3 regions of the Arthrobacter sp. CAN_A214 genome follow, and region 3 is predicted to be linked to each of the others. Evidence: riboswitches for the same ligand, from Rfam matches in the RefSeq annotation. Region 3 holds a riboswitch; each other region holds the start of a gene.
What was found. A riboswitch is a leader RNA that binds a small molecule or an ion and turns the genes downstream of it on or off. The one in region 3 is predicted to bind cyclic di-GMP.

Region 1 (4,277 bases), on a different contig from region 3:
CGAGGGGACGTCGACACTCCACCGGAGGCATCGGGATAAGGGGCCTACGCCTCCAAATCAGTCCCCGTCATTGGGTGACGCAAGCGTGATCGCATTGAGCCACATTCAGCCCTCACGCTGGATTTTGATCAACGGTTCGAGGAATCGGATCTTCACCGCTGTCCGTGTGTAGGCGATCGCATGCGCTTGGATGCGAATTGCTTTTGAGGGATAGCGGATCCACACGTACATCCGGCGTGGCTTGGGGAAGTCGGTGGGTTGGCAGTTTTCGACGTCGAGTTCGGCCGCGATGAGCATGATCAGTTCCTTGCGCATGATGAATTCCTCGATCCGATCGTCCATCAGCCTGGCGTAGTGCTTGGTGTACCTTTTTGATCCCGCCATGACCTGGCCACGCGCCCCGCCTACCGCCGCTCAAGAACCGTCGACGCCGGTGACGCGGCGTAGCCGCCAGTCCTCCCACCGCGGGTCCGCGCTCAGCGGTTATTCTCAACAAAGTAAAAAAGTCCTTTGATGAGCTTGAGGGCGAGTCGAGATGGGAAGCATCGGGTATGCCAGGGTCAGCACGCTGGAGCAGAACGCAGACCTGCAGCACGCAACATTGAAAGCGGCCGGCTGCAACCGGATGTTCACCGACCATGGTGTGAGCGGAACGATGGCCGGTAGGCCCGAGCTGGATAAGCTGCTCGACCATCTACGGGAGGGTGATGAGGTGGGGGACTGCTGAAGGTTCAGTTTCCAGTACGAAATGTCCCCTAGTTGCTCCACGGGGGAGTTGGGGCGCTGCCTTGATGGCGGGCGCCGAAGAGGAAAGCGTTGAGGTGCAATTGCCGGTACGCGCTTATGGGTGTCCGGCTCAGTCCATGACTAGCCCGCCGTCGACCACCAGGTTCTGCCCGGTAACCGACCTCGCCCAGGGCGAGGCGAAGAAGAGGATGGTGTCAGCGAATTCCTGCGGTGTGGTGACGTGTCTCAATGGTGTGGAGGAGGCGATAAGGTCGAAGACCTTTTCGGGGGTGGCTGCGCTGGCGTCGGTGGTGCGCAGCAGCCCTCCGGAGACCATGTTCACTGTCACATTGTGCCCGCCCAGGTCCTTGGCCAGGGTTCGGGTGAGGGACAGCAGTGCCGCTTTCGCTGCGGTGTAGTCGTGGTAGGGCACCACGGGGTTCTGGAACAAGTTGGTGCCGATGTTGATGATCCGCCCGAAGCCTTGTTCCTGCATGCCTGGCAGGGCCGCCTGCGTGGTGTTCAGGGCCCCCCGGACGCTCCCGGAGAACTGGGCTGCGAACTCGTCCCAACCAATTTTCGCTGCATGTGAGCGGGCATCCCCATTGAATGAGAAGGCCGCCAGGGCGTTGTTCACCACGGTGGTGACCGGGGCGCCGAAGTGTTCCTGCGCTCGTTCGAGCATGGTGGCCACCTGTTCGGGATCGGTGACATCAGCCTCCAGGGCCACGGCCCGAGACGAGCCGAAGTGATTCGTCAGTTGCCGGGCGGCGTCCCGGCTGGCGTGGTAGTTGATGATCACCCGGGCACTCTCGGCGGCGAAGGCTTGGACGATGCGGCGGCCGAGACCGCGGCCACCGCCGGTGACCAGGACGATCTGTTCTGTAATCTGCATAAGGCTCCCTGAGGGTCAGGGCGAAAAGATGCGGGACCGATAACACCTGGGTTTGGCAGGACATCCCTTCGCCAGTACGAACTGGATCAGGTTCAACAGGTGTCATCTCAGCCGGTTGATACCGGCACCCCGTGTCACTGCCTCGAGAGTACACGTTCTCTCCGAGCCCAGAAAGCCTATTATTTCCCTGGGTTGCAGGAGCCCCCGTGTGAGGCGTGCGCATCTGGGCTCCATGATGGGGACTGTAAATTCATTGGTGTTTTTGGCCTGACGGGCGGCGCGTGGGGTACTACTGCGTACGACCTCTACCCCGTCGCGCCCTGTCGCATCTGAGCGCACGTCGAACCCGGCTCGGCGCAGCACGCACAGACGAGGTTACGGATATCCAGGTCGTCTTCAATAACAACAGCTGTCCCCTGGGTATTGAGCAGCTCGGTTTCGCTGAGCATTCGTGAGGCCTTCATTGTTCGGTAACCCGGCTGACCGCGTGGGTTCCGCGGGTTTGCGTCCCAGACTCGCGCCGGGTTCGCCTTAACGCGCGTAACGAGAAGGGGGGGGTGGTGGTTAGGCATACGCCGCAGTGCCTTCGGCGTAACCGAGAAAGCCGCGTCTGTGGCCAGGGTGCTACGCGAGCTCCTTTCGTCACTTTCATTGGCACACGTAGTGGAACATTTTGTGTGCCACGTAGTGATTGAAGATGCGGCATCATGGGGTGGGCGGGGCGGCAACGACGAGGGATCGTCAGAACTGGGGGAGAAATGGAAAGGTCTCAGGAGCCATCCTCTGGGCGGTACACGTTGAGCGATGATGGGAACTTTCTGCGCCTGCGGTGGGCGCCAGGCGTCACGATACACACAGAGGATATTCACTCCACGATCGAGGCGGTCACGGCCGCATCTCCTCATGGAAAGCGGCCTCTGCTGGTGCATATTGGGTTGGTCGAGCGGATTACTGTCGAGGCCAAGCAGTTGCTCATTGATGACACATGTTCCACCCGCACCGCCGTCGTTGGTGTGGATGAGGTGGGTAGGGTCCTTACTGCGTTCAATTACCGCTCCGCCACGCCCAGTCGGTACTTCGACAACGAGTCCGACGCCATTGCCTGGCTCAGGGAAGACGGTGAACCAGACAGTAAGGACGCTCATCCTGACAGTGCTTTTGCCGCCAACGAGCACTTCACTGCCGAAATGCGGGGGGGAGTGTTATGGCTCGAGTGTGTGGCCAGTACGGAAGTCGACAACGCTGTCGCTGCTGGAATCGTCGACCGGGCCAACCAGCTCAGTCCGTCCGTTTGCCCGCCGATGCTCATCCGCCTCAATCACCTGATCTCCGTGACGGAAGAAGCGCTGCACACCCTCGCGACGGGACTGAATATCGCGGCCCTGGCCATCGTCGGAGTCGAGACCGAAGACCCGGTGATCACTGCCTACTACAAACAACAACACCACCCGCCCTACCCCACCCGGCACTTCACCACAATCAATGACGCCCAACAGTGGCTCACCAAATGCAGATGACACCCCTCAGGAAGCGCAGAGAACCATTTATTGTGGGACGGCACGCTCGTCCGCTCAAAACCCGAGGGATATAGTGACAACGTGCACGGTCAAGGTACTGTCGGCGAATCAGCCCAGGATCTTGTGGTCTTGCTGATCGCCAGGGCTTGCTAATGAAGGTAGAGCGCCGGGCGGCTCCACCCGGGACTGTGTTCCCCTGCTCGTTCCGACCCGCGCCACGCGGTCCATGCGTCACGTCGAGACTCAGCCTCGGTGTCGGCAACGAAGAACTCGTCACCATCACCTATGGCGGGCGCCGCGCCGAAAAACTCTCACCGCACTGATATCGGTGCTCTTCACGGGGCGACTAACAGCACCGAGAATGGGGCATATTTCTGATGGACGGGGATTTTTCGCAGGGGAGGGGGTGCGCGCATGATGATTCGAAGATGGCTATCGGGGGTTGCGTCGCCCTCAGCATTACTGGTGCACTCGTCATGCTCGGCTGCGTGCTCGCCATCTACTTGGAATCAACAGGGTTAGGCGCGCCGAGGGACGCGGGTATGCGGCCCGGTTACACAACGATGCTCATCACCATCGCCATGGCGGGGATCCTAGTGCCGGCGGCGGTCTGCTTTGCTGTTCTGCGTACCGCCCAGCGCCTCATCGTAAGGGTCACGGCATTGGCGGCTGTAATCATCGCCATAGCAATAGTGGGCATCGTAGGCCCCTGATACCAGTAGTCAGCGGTAGTGCCTGCCCGTGAATCACGCCTTGCGCCGCTTTGAGCGCTGAGGAGCAGGAATGTCCTATGAATGGTCGTTTCCGGCATCCCTTAGTGCCTGGGTGACCCATTCCTGAAGTTGCGTGGTGTTCCAGCTGGGTGTGGCGACGAGGAGGACTTCGCGGTCTTCGCGGATGACGCGTGTGATCCCGTCCTCCATCGCCAGGGTCTTGACCATATGGTCCACCTGCCGGGAGTATTCGTGGGCGATGTCTTCCCGCAAGGACACTTCGATTTCACGGCCGCGGATCGGGTGATCGCCGAGGTCTTCTACTTCGACGAGCGGCTCGGGCGGTTCGTGTCTGGTTTCCTCGGCACTCAGCGCCTCGATGACTGCTTGGGCGTATCCCGCCATCTCGTCGTTCGCGGGTGCTCT
Region 2 (4,277 bases), on a different contig from region 3:
GACCGGGGGATGGACCGCGCCATCGCCTATGCCTACCTCTCGGCGGCCGCGGACTTCGCCGTGTCGCAGGTCGTGGACCGCACCGTGGGTGTACACGGGCTCATCAGCAAAGCGGACTTCACCTGAGTGGATCATCGGAAAGCGTCCACGACATTGAGCTAGTTCCCTGACATGGCGGTGATGTCGCAAAAATAGTGAGTAGGTTCAGGTGATGAACGAACTGGTTGCTTTTGTCCTGGCCCGCGTTGCGGAGGACCAGGACCTCGCTCACGCAGCCCTGCATGATCCCGGGTTCGGCGGCGTTCTGGGTGCCTACGTGCATGGCGGCCACGCCGATCGTGGGCAACCAAATTACAGGCCAAGATATGCCTCGGATGACCCGCTGGCCCGTCACATCGCGCAACAACACCCTGGAAAGGTAATTGCGGACTGCCAAGCCAAGCAACGTTTAGTGGCGCATCTGCAAAGCATTCACCGCGATGACGAGGCAACCAGTGAACAAAACGATGTGCGCATACTGCTCGAACTTCTGGCCATGTCATGGAACCAGCACGCCGACTACAGGACCACCTGGGTCAGCTGATACCTCAGCGACCAAGGACACGTCAGGCCGCCCTCACCCAGCGCGGCCTTCCAAGAGATCAACGACAGCACCCGAACACACCTCTGTGCAAAACGCGCATGACGCCTGCGCCCAGCAACACTGCACGACGCAAAGCCATCGGCGCCTAACTGCTGAAGCGAAGATCACTCAGCAGCGTCCGGGGGGACCGTCCGATAAACGGTGTGTGGGGTCCGGCGGCTTCATCAATAGGTGGTGTTTTCGAACCGGCCCGCGAAGGAGAACACGCTAGTTCTTTCTTTCGTCGTAAGCACGCACGCACGCACGCCCGAGGGTTCCTCCCGGACTGCCGTTTGGGTAGGTTGAACCTAGTCCACGGTCGTCGTCAGTGGCGGGTCAGTCGGCATGTTGGAGGAGTCGACCTGGAGTCCTACTGTGACAGTCTGTCCCTGGTTCAGTGTCGAAGCCCAGTCTGCTCCTACACAGGTGATGGATTCTTTGGGTACTGCAGTGCAGGTCATTCCCCAAGCATTGGCTACGGCGGTGGCGTTTGGATCGTCCCACTTCACTGACCAGCGTTCTAGATCCTCGTCGGCCGTAACCTTGATTGAGGCGACGTAGCCTGTCTCCCAGGAGGCTTCCGGCACCCACTGCATGGAGTTAGCGGTCTGTGCTGTACGCGGAGGCGTTGTTGGCGAAGGTGGAGTCGTTGAGTCGGTCGTGACCTGTTTCGTTGGTTGGGTGACTGATGGTTCCTGGAGCAGGAAGGCCAGGGCGGTGAGTTTGCTGGTTTCCGGGGTTCGCCAATTGTCTTTGATAAGACCGCCTGTGTCACCGCTATTGGGGTTATAGGACCAATAGGAGTAGCTGATCCCGGTGCTGTCTAGGTATTTGACCATTTGGTCCAGCCATTGCTTGTCGGAAGTAGTTTCGAGTTTGGTTCCGAATTCGCCGAGGAGTACGGGCGCGATGCCCTGTCTGGCGATGTAACCCCAGTTGGTGTCCCAGACGCCGGGCAGGTTGACGGGGTAGTCGGGGGCGGAGAACCACTTTTGTGGGTACACGGAGCCAGGGTAATCGTGGGGGGAGTAGACGACACGGTGATCGACGTCGAGCCCGATGGGATGCGTGGCGACGCCTTTGAGTCCGCTCCCCCACCAGGTGGCGGTGCCGTCGGATTCGTTTTCGATGCCTTCGACGATGATGAGCAGGTTCGGGTTGATGGACAGGACTGTATTGCCGGCCCGTGTGGCGGCGGCCTGCCAATCGGTTGCAGGGTTTCCGCATCCCCAGCAGGCAGCTCCGCGCGGTTCGTTGTGCAGGTCGACTCCGATAACGGTCGGATTGTTCTTATACCGGTCGGCGAGCCTTGCCCAGTCCGCGATCCATGTTTCCTCACTGTAGGTGGGGGTGTACCAGAGTTCGGACTGTGATCCTGAGTCCGGTCGGTGGCGGTCAAGGATGACATTGAGTCCGTTGGCTTTCGCTACGGCAATGACGGCATCCATGACCTCAAGCGGGGCTTTGCCGAGCAGATCGGGGTTGGCCGAGTAGTCAATGGAGCTGGTTTCACCGGTGGTGATGCACTCATTGGAGTACGGTAGGCGAATCGTGTTGAACCCCATGTCCTTGATTTGCCGGATACCCTCGGCAAGGTTGATGGTCCACAGCCCGTGAGGCGCGCATTCCGGGGTTTCCAGACCAAACCAACTGGTCGACTTGATCACGTACGGGTTGTTTGCCGCATCGCGGATCGTTCCGCCATCAGTGTGGAGCCAACCGGAGTTCGCGGCTGTGGTTTCCGCTGCTCTCACCTCACCCGTTCCTGTCTTGGCCACAGCTAGCCCGCTGAGGACCAGGAGTACCACTACGGCACATAGTGTGGCCTTGAGCAGGCCTAGCATCTTTGTGCTGGGCATACGTTGGAATAATGGCATGCTGCTGGGTGGTTTGGATCGCATGGCTGAGACCTTCGTTGTTCGGTAGCCCGGCTGACCGCGTGGGTCCCGTGGCTTTGCGTCCCCGGCTCACACCGGGTTTGCCCTTGTCGGCAACCACCCTCTCGTACCACAAACTGGTGCGGTAGAGACGGACGGCCTTGTCTTATTCTCCGGTAGACACCTCAGCTATTGATGCGGCTATGCCCTTGTTTGAACGCAGTGTTTCCGCAGGAAAAAGGGGAAGGTTCTGGCTGCATCGCTCTTGATGACTATGTGGCGGGACCGGGGCGGTTATGGTTTCCTCGGTGTCCTTCATGGTGGTGTTGACCAGAACTGCGGTATCGGTATTCACGGTGTTGCTCCTTCGTTGCGGTGGTGTCGGGCCCTTGGTGACCAGCAGTGGGCTCTCTCCCCCGACGCTTCTATGTCTGTCAAGCGGGTGGAAACGGGTGTGGGCGCAGACCATAGCGGGGCGGCTTTGGTGACCGGCCAGCGTCCCCTCTCCCCCGTTGTTTTGGCTGCTGGCGAAGCTTGCGGAGCTGTGGCCGACGGAGGCCTGTCTACCCCTAGGGCAAGGGGCCGGGAATTTCCGGAGGAGATCAGCGACGAAGGAGCGCCGCAGGGAACTTCCTGCACCGCAGGCCCCGGAGGAACGGAGGGGCTAGACCGGCCGGAGCGGACACGTACAATCCGTCAGGACAGCAGCAAAAACAGAAAAACGCTTCTACAGCCCGAGCTCAGCGAGGCCCGTGCAGTAGGCCTGGGCGCTTGCCGCGCGAGGCCGGAACCCAGAGTCTTTAGGCCACACGTTGTTCCGGGCTACGTTGCTTGCGCTACGCCCAATTGATCAATCGGCACGCTTCACGGACGGTGATGATATGAGAGCATCTGCCGTTGAAGCAGTCAGCGTTTCCGGTCGGTCGTCTACTCACGAAGCCACGCCCGGTATTGGAACACCCGCCGCACCACGAGCTGCGGTTCTACCGGCTGCTCAGTCGGGCCATTCACGCCAAGCCCGCACCGCTCAGGCTTATCGCGGAGATGCCCGCCGACGCGCATGCACTCGTTGCTGCAGCGGGTGCCCGGGTGCGCCACCGATTTCCCGGGATCCAAGTCTTAGTCGGTTTCCGATGCGGGATAGAAAAAGACATCCACCGAGTTGCCGCGGTAATGAAACCGGGCGAGGCTCCCTGCGGGAGGCCTTCCTCCTCGAATGCTCCCGAAAGGAACCACGCGTCGATGTCCGCAAAAAGATCAACCCCGGGCGGTACGCAATTGGCGCCGTCGACGGTGGGACCCGAACGGTCGATGAGCATGAAGCACTGAAGTCCCTGCTTATCCACGGCGAACCACGGTTCTACCCCCCGATATGCTTCGTAGCCGCGAATGCTGGTGCGGTCGACGTCGGCTCCCAGGAATTCCAGCAACGAAAACACCACACTGTCCGCCTCGCCTGCGATCGGATACAAGGTGGCATCGGGACGCGGTCCCACGAGCGCCTCCACGGTGTACGCGAGGGCAAGAAAGCCCACCAGTGCACCTGCCAGGAACCAGCCACGGCGGGTACGTGAAGCAGTGATGCGATGCCGAAGCGACCGCGGTGAGCCCTCGCTGGAGACCGCAGCCGTGCTGCCGGCTGCCGAGTCCGGGCGATCAGCTCCGAACATCGTCCAAGCGAAGTCAGCCGCTGGCGCGCCTTCCGCGGCGGGAGCAGCTTCGCTGATTTCGGTGGCGCCTTTACGCGGACTCGCGGTGCGTGCCGCTTCCAGTTCCGT
Region 3 (4,277 bases):
ACTTCGCATGCTGGGCGAAGATGTCGAGGATCAGGGCGGTCCGGTCAATGACTTTGACCTTCACGATGTCCTCGAGTCCTCGCCGCTGGGAAGGGGACAGTTCGCTGTCCACGATGACCGTGTCGGCACCCGTCGCCGTGACGATGTCCTTCAGTTCCTGTGCTTTACCCGAGCCGAGGAAGGTTGCGGGATCCGGCTTGAGCCTGCGCTGAACCATTCCATCAAGAACTTCCGATCCTGCGGTCTCAGCCAGGGCGGCAAGCTCCTGCAGGGAGTTTTCAGCGTCCTGCGCCGTCCCCTCCGTCCACAGGCCGGCAAGCACCACCCGCTCCAGCCGCAGCTGTCGGTATTCGACCTCGGTGACGTCCTCGAGCTCCGTCGAGAGCCCGGCCACCCGGCGTAGCGCACGGCGCTCCGCGAGATCCTGCTGGTCGCCGTCGAAGGAGAACCGTTCATCGGCCTCCTCAGAAATCGCCTGGGCCCGAGAGCGCCACGTGCGCTCATGAGGAGACGAGGCGGTTTCCTGTCCCTGCCCGCCCGAGGACTTTGCCGAAGCTGCCTCGTCATGTGCGAGGATTCGGTCGATAACGGCCTGGATCTCTTCCGGTCCCATGTCGGCACCGGTGGATCCTCCGGAGTTCGTGGTCATATTCTCCCTTGTAACAGTGGACTTCAATTCTAGTTCCCTTCCGCCGTTCCGTTCCAGCACTTCACTCTGCGCGGAACCGCAGCATCCTCTTCCGTGGGGGCGGGCGGTTTCACCCCCCGTGCCGGGAGGGAGGCGCTGTCGGCACTAGGCTTCTGCCATGGACTCCCAGCATTACTTCACCGCCAAGCCCGCAGGACCGGAGGTGCGCCGCCCACTCTCCGTCGTCCTCGATGGACAGCGCAGGGAACTGGTGACATCGTCCGGTTTGTTCAGCCCCGACGGCGTCGACAAGGGTACGGCCATTCTGTTGGATGCCGTACCTCGGCCGTCGGGAGCCCGGCTCCTGGACATCGGTTGCGGCTGGGGTGCGCTCGCGCTGAGCATGGCTCTCAAGGCGCCGGCGGCAGCTGTCTACGCAGTGGACGTCAATGAGCGCTGCCTCGCACTCACCCGCGACAATGCCGCGAGGCTCGGGCTGCCGAACGTCCACGTCAGCACGCCCGACGGCGTCGACCCTACCCTCGAATTCGACACGGTGTGGTCCAACCCTCCCATCCGCATCGGCAAGCAGGAGCTCCATGCGCTCCTGCTTGCCTGGCTCCCGAGGCTTGCGCCCGACGGCGATGCCTGGCTGGTGGTGCAGAAGAACCTCGGCGCCGACTCGCTGCAGCGGTGGCTGGCGGAGTCGCTGCCGGAAGGCTTCGCCGTGCAACGCGCGGACACCTCGAAGTCGTTTCGGGTGCTCCACGTGAAGCGGGGCAACTCGCCAATCTGAGGAAGCGCGGCGGGTTCAAGCGACGGGTACTCGTGCGGATGCCGTCGGTGCGGCCCGTGAGAAAGGCGTCATCGAGTCGGTAGTCGACGAGCGATCCACCCTGATAAAGTCCGTGAACATGTATGGGCATTCGCCCATTGATAAGGGCAAACCTGGTGCAAGCCAGGGACGCAAAGCCACGGGACCCACGCGGTTAGCCGGGCTACCGAACAGCAAAGGTCTCAACCATGCCGTACACATGCTTATTGGAAGCGTCGGTATTTGTTGCTTTCCCGGGCACTGCTGCCCCCGGAACACGGGCGAACATGCCCTGCGCTTCCTTTCCTCGGGTTTCGTGCAGAACGGGCGGTTCGGGTGCACCCGTCCGAAGAACTGCGACCGAGGCCTCGGCATGAGTACCGAAACCTCCGTCAGAAGTCCTGAGCAGGGGTCAGCCGTCGTCATCGAGGATGACATCGATATCCGGAACATCGTTGTCGCTGTGCTGCGGCAGGCAGGTTTCGACGTCCACTCCGAAGCAACGGGACGGGACGGAGTGGAGGTGGTGCGCAGGAACGCCCCGACGGTTGTGACACTCGACGTCGGTCTGCCCGACATCGACGGCTACGAGGTGCTCCGGCGTATCCGGAACATCAGTGACTGCTACGTCATCATGCTCAGTGCCCGAGCCGATGAACTGGATACCCTCACGGCCCTGCAGGCCGGAGCTGACGACTACCTGATCAAGCCCTTCCGTCCACGGGAGCTGAGGGCGAGGATCGATGCGATGTTGCGTCGGCCACGAATCGAGGCGACCCGTCCGCTCGGGCTGCCGGTTCCACCCAGCACTTCTCCGCCCGCTCCCGCCGCTGCCCCCACCGTTGCCGCTGTCCTGAGGAATTCTGCGGTGCTTCAGCACGGTGATCTGGTTCTTGATCGGGAAGCCCGGACGGCGAAGCTGGCCGACGAGGAACTGCTCCTGACAAGGAGTGAATTCGATCTGCTGCACGACCTGCTGCGAAGTAACGGAGCCGTCCGGACGAGGTCCGCACTCGTCGGGGTTGTCCGGGGCGAGGATTACCGGGGATATTCGTATGTCAGCGACGCGGATCAGCGCGCGATCGAGGTCCACATCGGGAATCTGCGCCGGAAGCTCTCCAACAACGCGCGTTCTCCTGACCTCATCACCACGGTTCGGGGCATCGGGTACCGGCTCGTCCCTTCACCCGGGCAGCAGCCGGTTCCGTAGGAGCGCAGTCCTCACAGGTCCGGGGGTATGTAGGTGTCGAGGAGTTCCGAGGTGGTGTCGGAGCCGCAGGCCTCGACGTACGCGAGGGTCCGGGCGGCGGCATCCATGTCGTTGGCCTCGATGAGCTTTTCGAACCAGGCAGCGAGATAAGCAAGCCGCGCCGCTCCGACCATCGTCGAGGTGACCTTCACACTCAGCGCAGCCTCCTTCGCCCCCGCTTTGTCCCGGTCCTCCACGAAGCGGACCAGGCGCCGATATTTCCCGTCCCAGGACTGCGCGAAGTCCCGGGCGAACGCATGCACCACCGTCGGGCTGTCGAAATCCTTCTCCAGTTCACGAAGCACGTTCCGGTCCACCAACGGCTCGCACTCGCTGCACGCTGAGGAGGATCCGGAGTGGACCTGCCCGCAGCCGAAGCCCGTATGGTCATCCGGGAGCCCGTCGCCGGCGGAAGGGAAGTGAGTGGAGGGCACCTCCGAATGTTACGTGTATCCCGGCGGGAAAATCATTGTTTTCGTCCAACCTGCGTAAACCTTGCGCTTTGTGTTTTCCGGTCCGGGGAATCTGCCCGATGCCGTGGCTGAGCCCCTGGTGACGCGCCTGTCAGGGGGCACGGATACGAGGCCGAACCTGCCCGCTTCCCGTCCGTGCCCGCACCACACCCTCCTCCGAGAGAGTAGTCGAACAGGGCAGATGTCAGGGGCGTCCCGCGCCCTGCAGCACCGTGGCGGATGTCCCGTCTGGTGTCAGCGCAGTTCAACGAAAGGTGACGTCGTTACGGGCTGTACGGACCCGGCCCAAGGGGTCCGGACGCTGCTGTCGACGCACCGAACGTCAGCGTCTGTGCACCTCGGACGATCCTGCGGAAACCCTGCCTGACCCCGATCTCCAACACGGGGATGCGTGCGGTCAGTGGGAAAGGGCTTGCAACGACGCCGGAAACAGTACGCCCTCGGCGACCAGTTCAGCCGGTCCGCTCAGTTCGACGTGCTCCAGTCCGTCCACGCCCACATGGAAGACGACGCCGACCACGCCTCCCGGCACCCCGACGGCCCAACGGGAGGGAGCCGAATCCCCCGCCCAGTACCGGATTGCAGCGGCCGCCGCGCAGGCTCCCGTGCCACAGGACTGCGTCTCTCCCACACCGCGCTCATGGACGCGCATGGTGACGACACCGACGCCGTCCTCGACCAATGGGTCGTTGGGCACGACCAACTCGACGTTGGTGCCCTGGGCAGGGAACGGTTCCACGGCCGGGGCAGTGTGCAGGGCCGCGGCAGTCAACTCCCCGAGACTTGCCAGTGCGACGACGGTGTGCGGGTTCCCCATGCTGACCGACAGGGCGGGGCGTGCCACGTCGAGTCCCTGGATTTCCACCAGGGAATCCGTGCCGCGGGCCACCGCGGTATCCGGGTGGATGAATTCCCAGGGGCCCATGTCCACCGAGTAACCGTCAGCGGACGCCGCGACGACCTTGACGCCGCCGCGGGTGGCGACGGAAACGGTTGCTCCGCCGTCGAGCGAGACGAACCCCTTGACGACCAGGAAATGGACGAACACCCGTACGCCGTTCCCGCACATCTCCGAGGTTGTTCCGTCGCCGTTCCAATAGTCCATGAACCACA

Region 1: another riboswitch for cyclic di-GMP. It lies ahead of IWX65_RS03520 (3-oxoacyl-ACP reductase); the one in region 3 lies ahead of IWX65_RS08655 (response regulator transcription factor).
Region 2: another riboswitch for cyclic di-GMP. It lies ahead of IWX65_RS16585 (cellulase family glycosylhydrolase); the one in region 3 lies ahead of IWX65_RS08655 (response regulator transcription factor).

The regions. Positions count from the first base shown of each region.
Region 1 is NZ_JADOUU010000002.1:344,385-348,661, forward strand. It holds partial or broken gene IWX65_RS03505 (helix-turn-helix domain-containing protein) at 1-39, shown strand, start outside; gene IWX65_RS03510 (hypothetical protein) at 106-315, opposite strand; gene IWX65_RS03515 (recombinase family protein) at 536-727, shown strand; gene IWX65_RS03520 (3-oxoacyl-ACP reductase) at 857-1,621, opposite strand; TPP riboswitch at 1,668-1,763, opposite strand; cyclic di-GMP riboswitch class I at 2,088-2,162, opposite strand; gene IWX65_RS03525 (DUF7793 family protein) at 2,545-3,138, shown strand; gene IWX65_RS03530 (hypothetical protein) at 3,927-4,277, opposite strand, start outside.
Region 2 is NZ_JADOUU010000047.1:1,586-5,862, reverse strand. It holds gene IWX65_RS16595 (acetamidase/formamidase family protein) at 1-126, shown strand, start outside; gene IWX65_RS16590 (DUF6221 family protein) at 212-583, shown strand; gene IWX65_RS16585 (cellulase family glycosylhydrolase) at 931-2,481, opposite strand; cyclic di-GMP riboswitch class I at 2,541-2,615, opposite strand; gene IWX65_RS16580 (hypothetical protein) at 3,507-4,277, opposite strand, start outside.
Region 3 is NZ_JADOUU010000007.1:102,128-106,404, reverse strand. It holds gene hflX (GTPase HflX) at 1-649, opposite strand, end outside; gene IWX65_RS08660 (class I SAM-dependent methyltransferase) at 807-1,424, shown strand; cyclic di-GMP riboswitch class I at 1,560-1,634, shown strand; gene IWX65_RS08655 (response regulator transcription factor) at 1,816-2,652, shown strand; gene IWX65_RS08650 (Hpt domain-containing protein) at 2,664-3,125, opposite strand; gene dapF (diaminopimelate epimerase) at 3,562-4,277, opposite strand, start outside.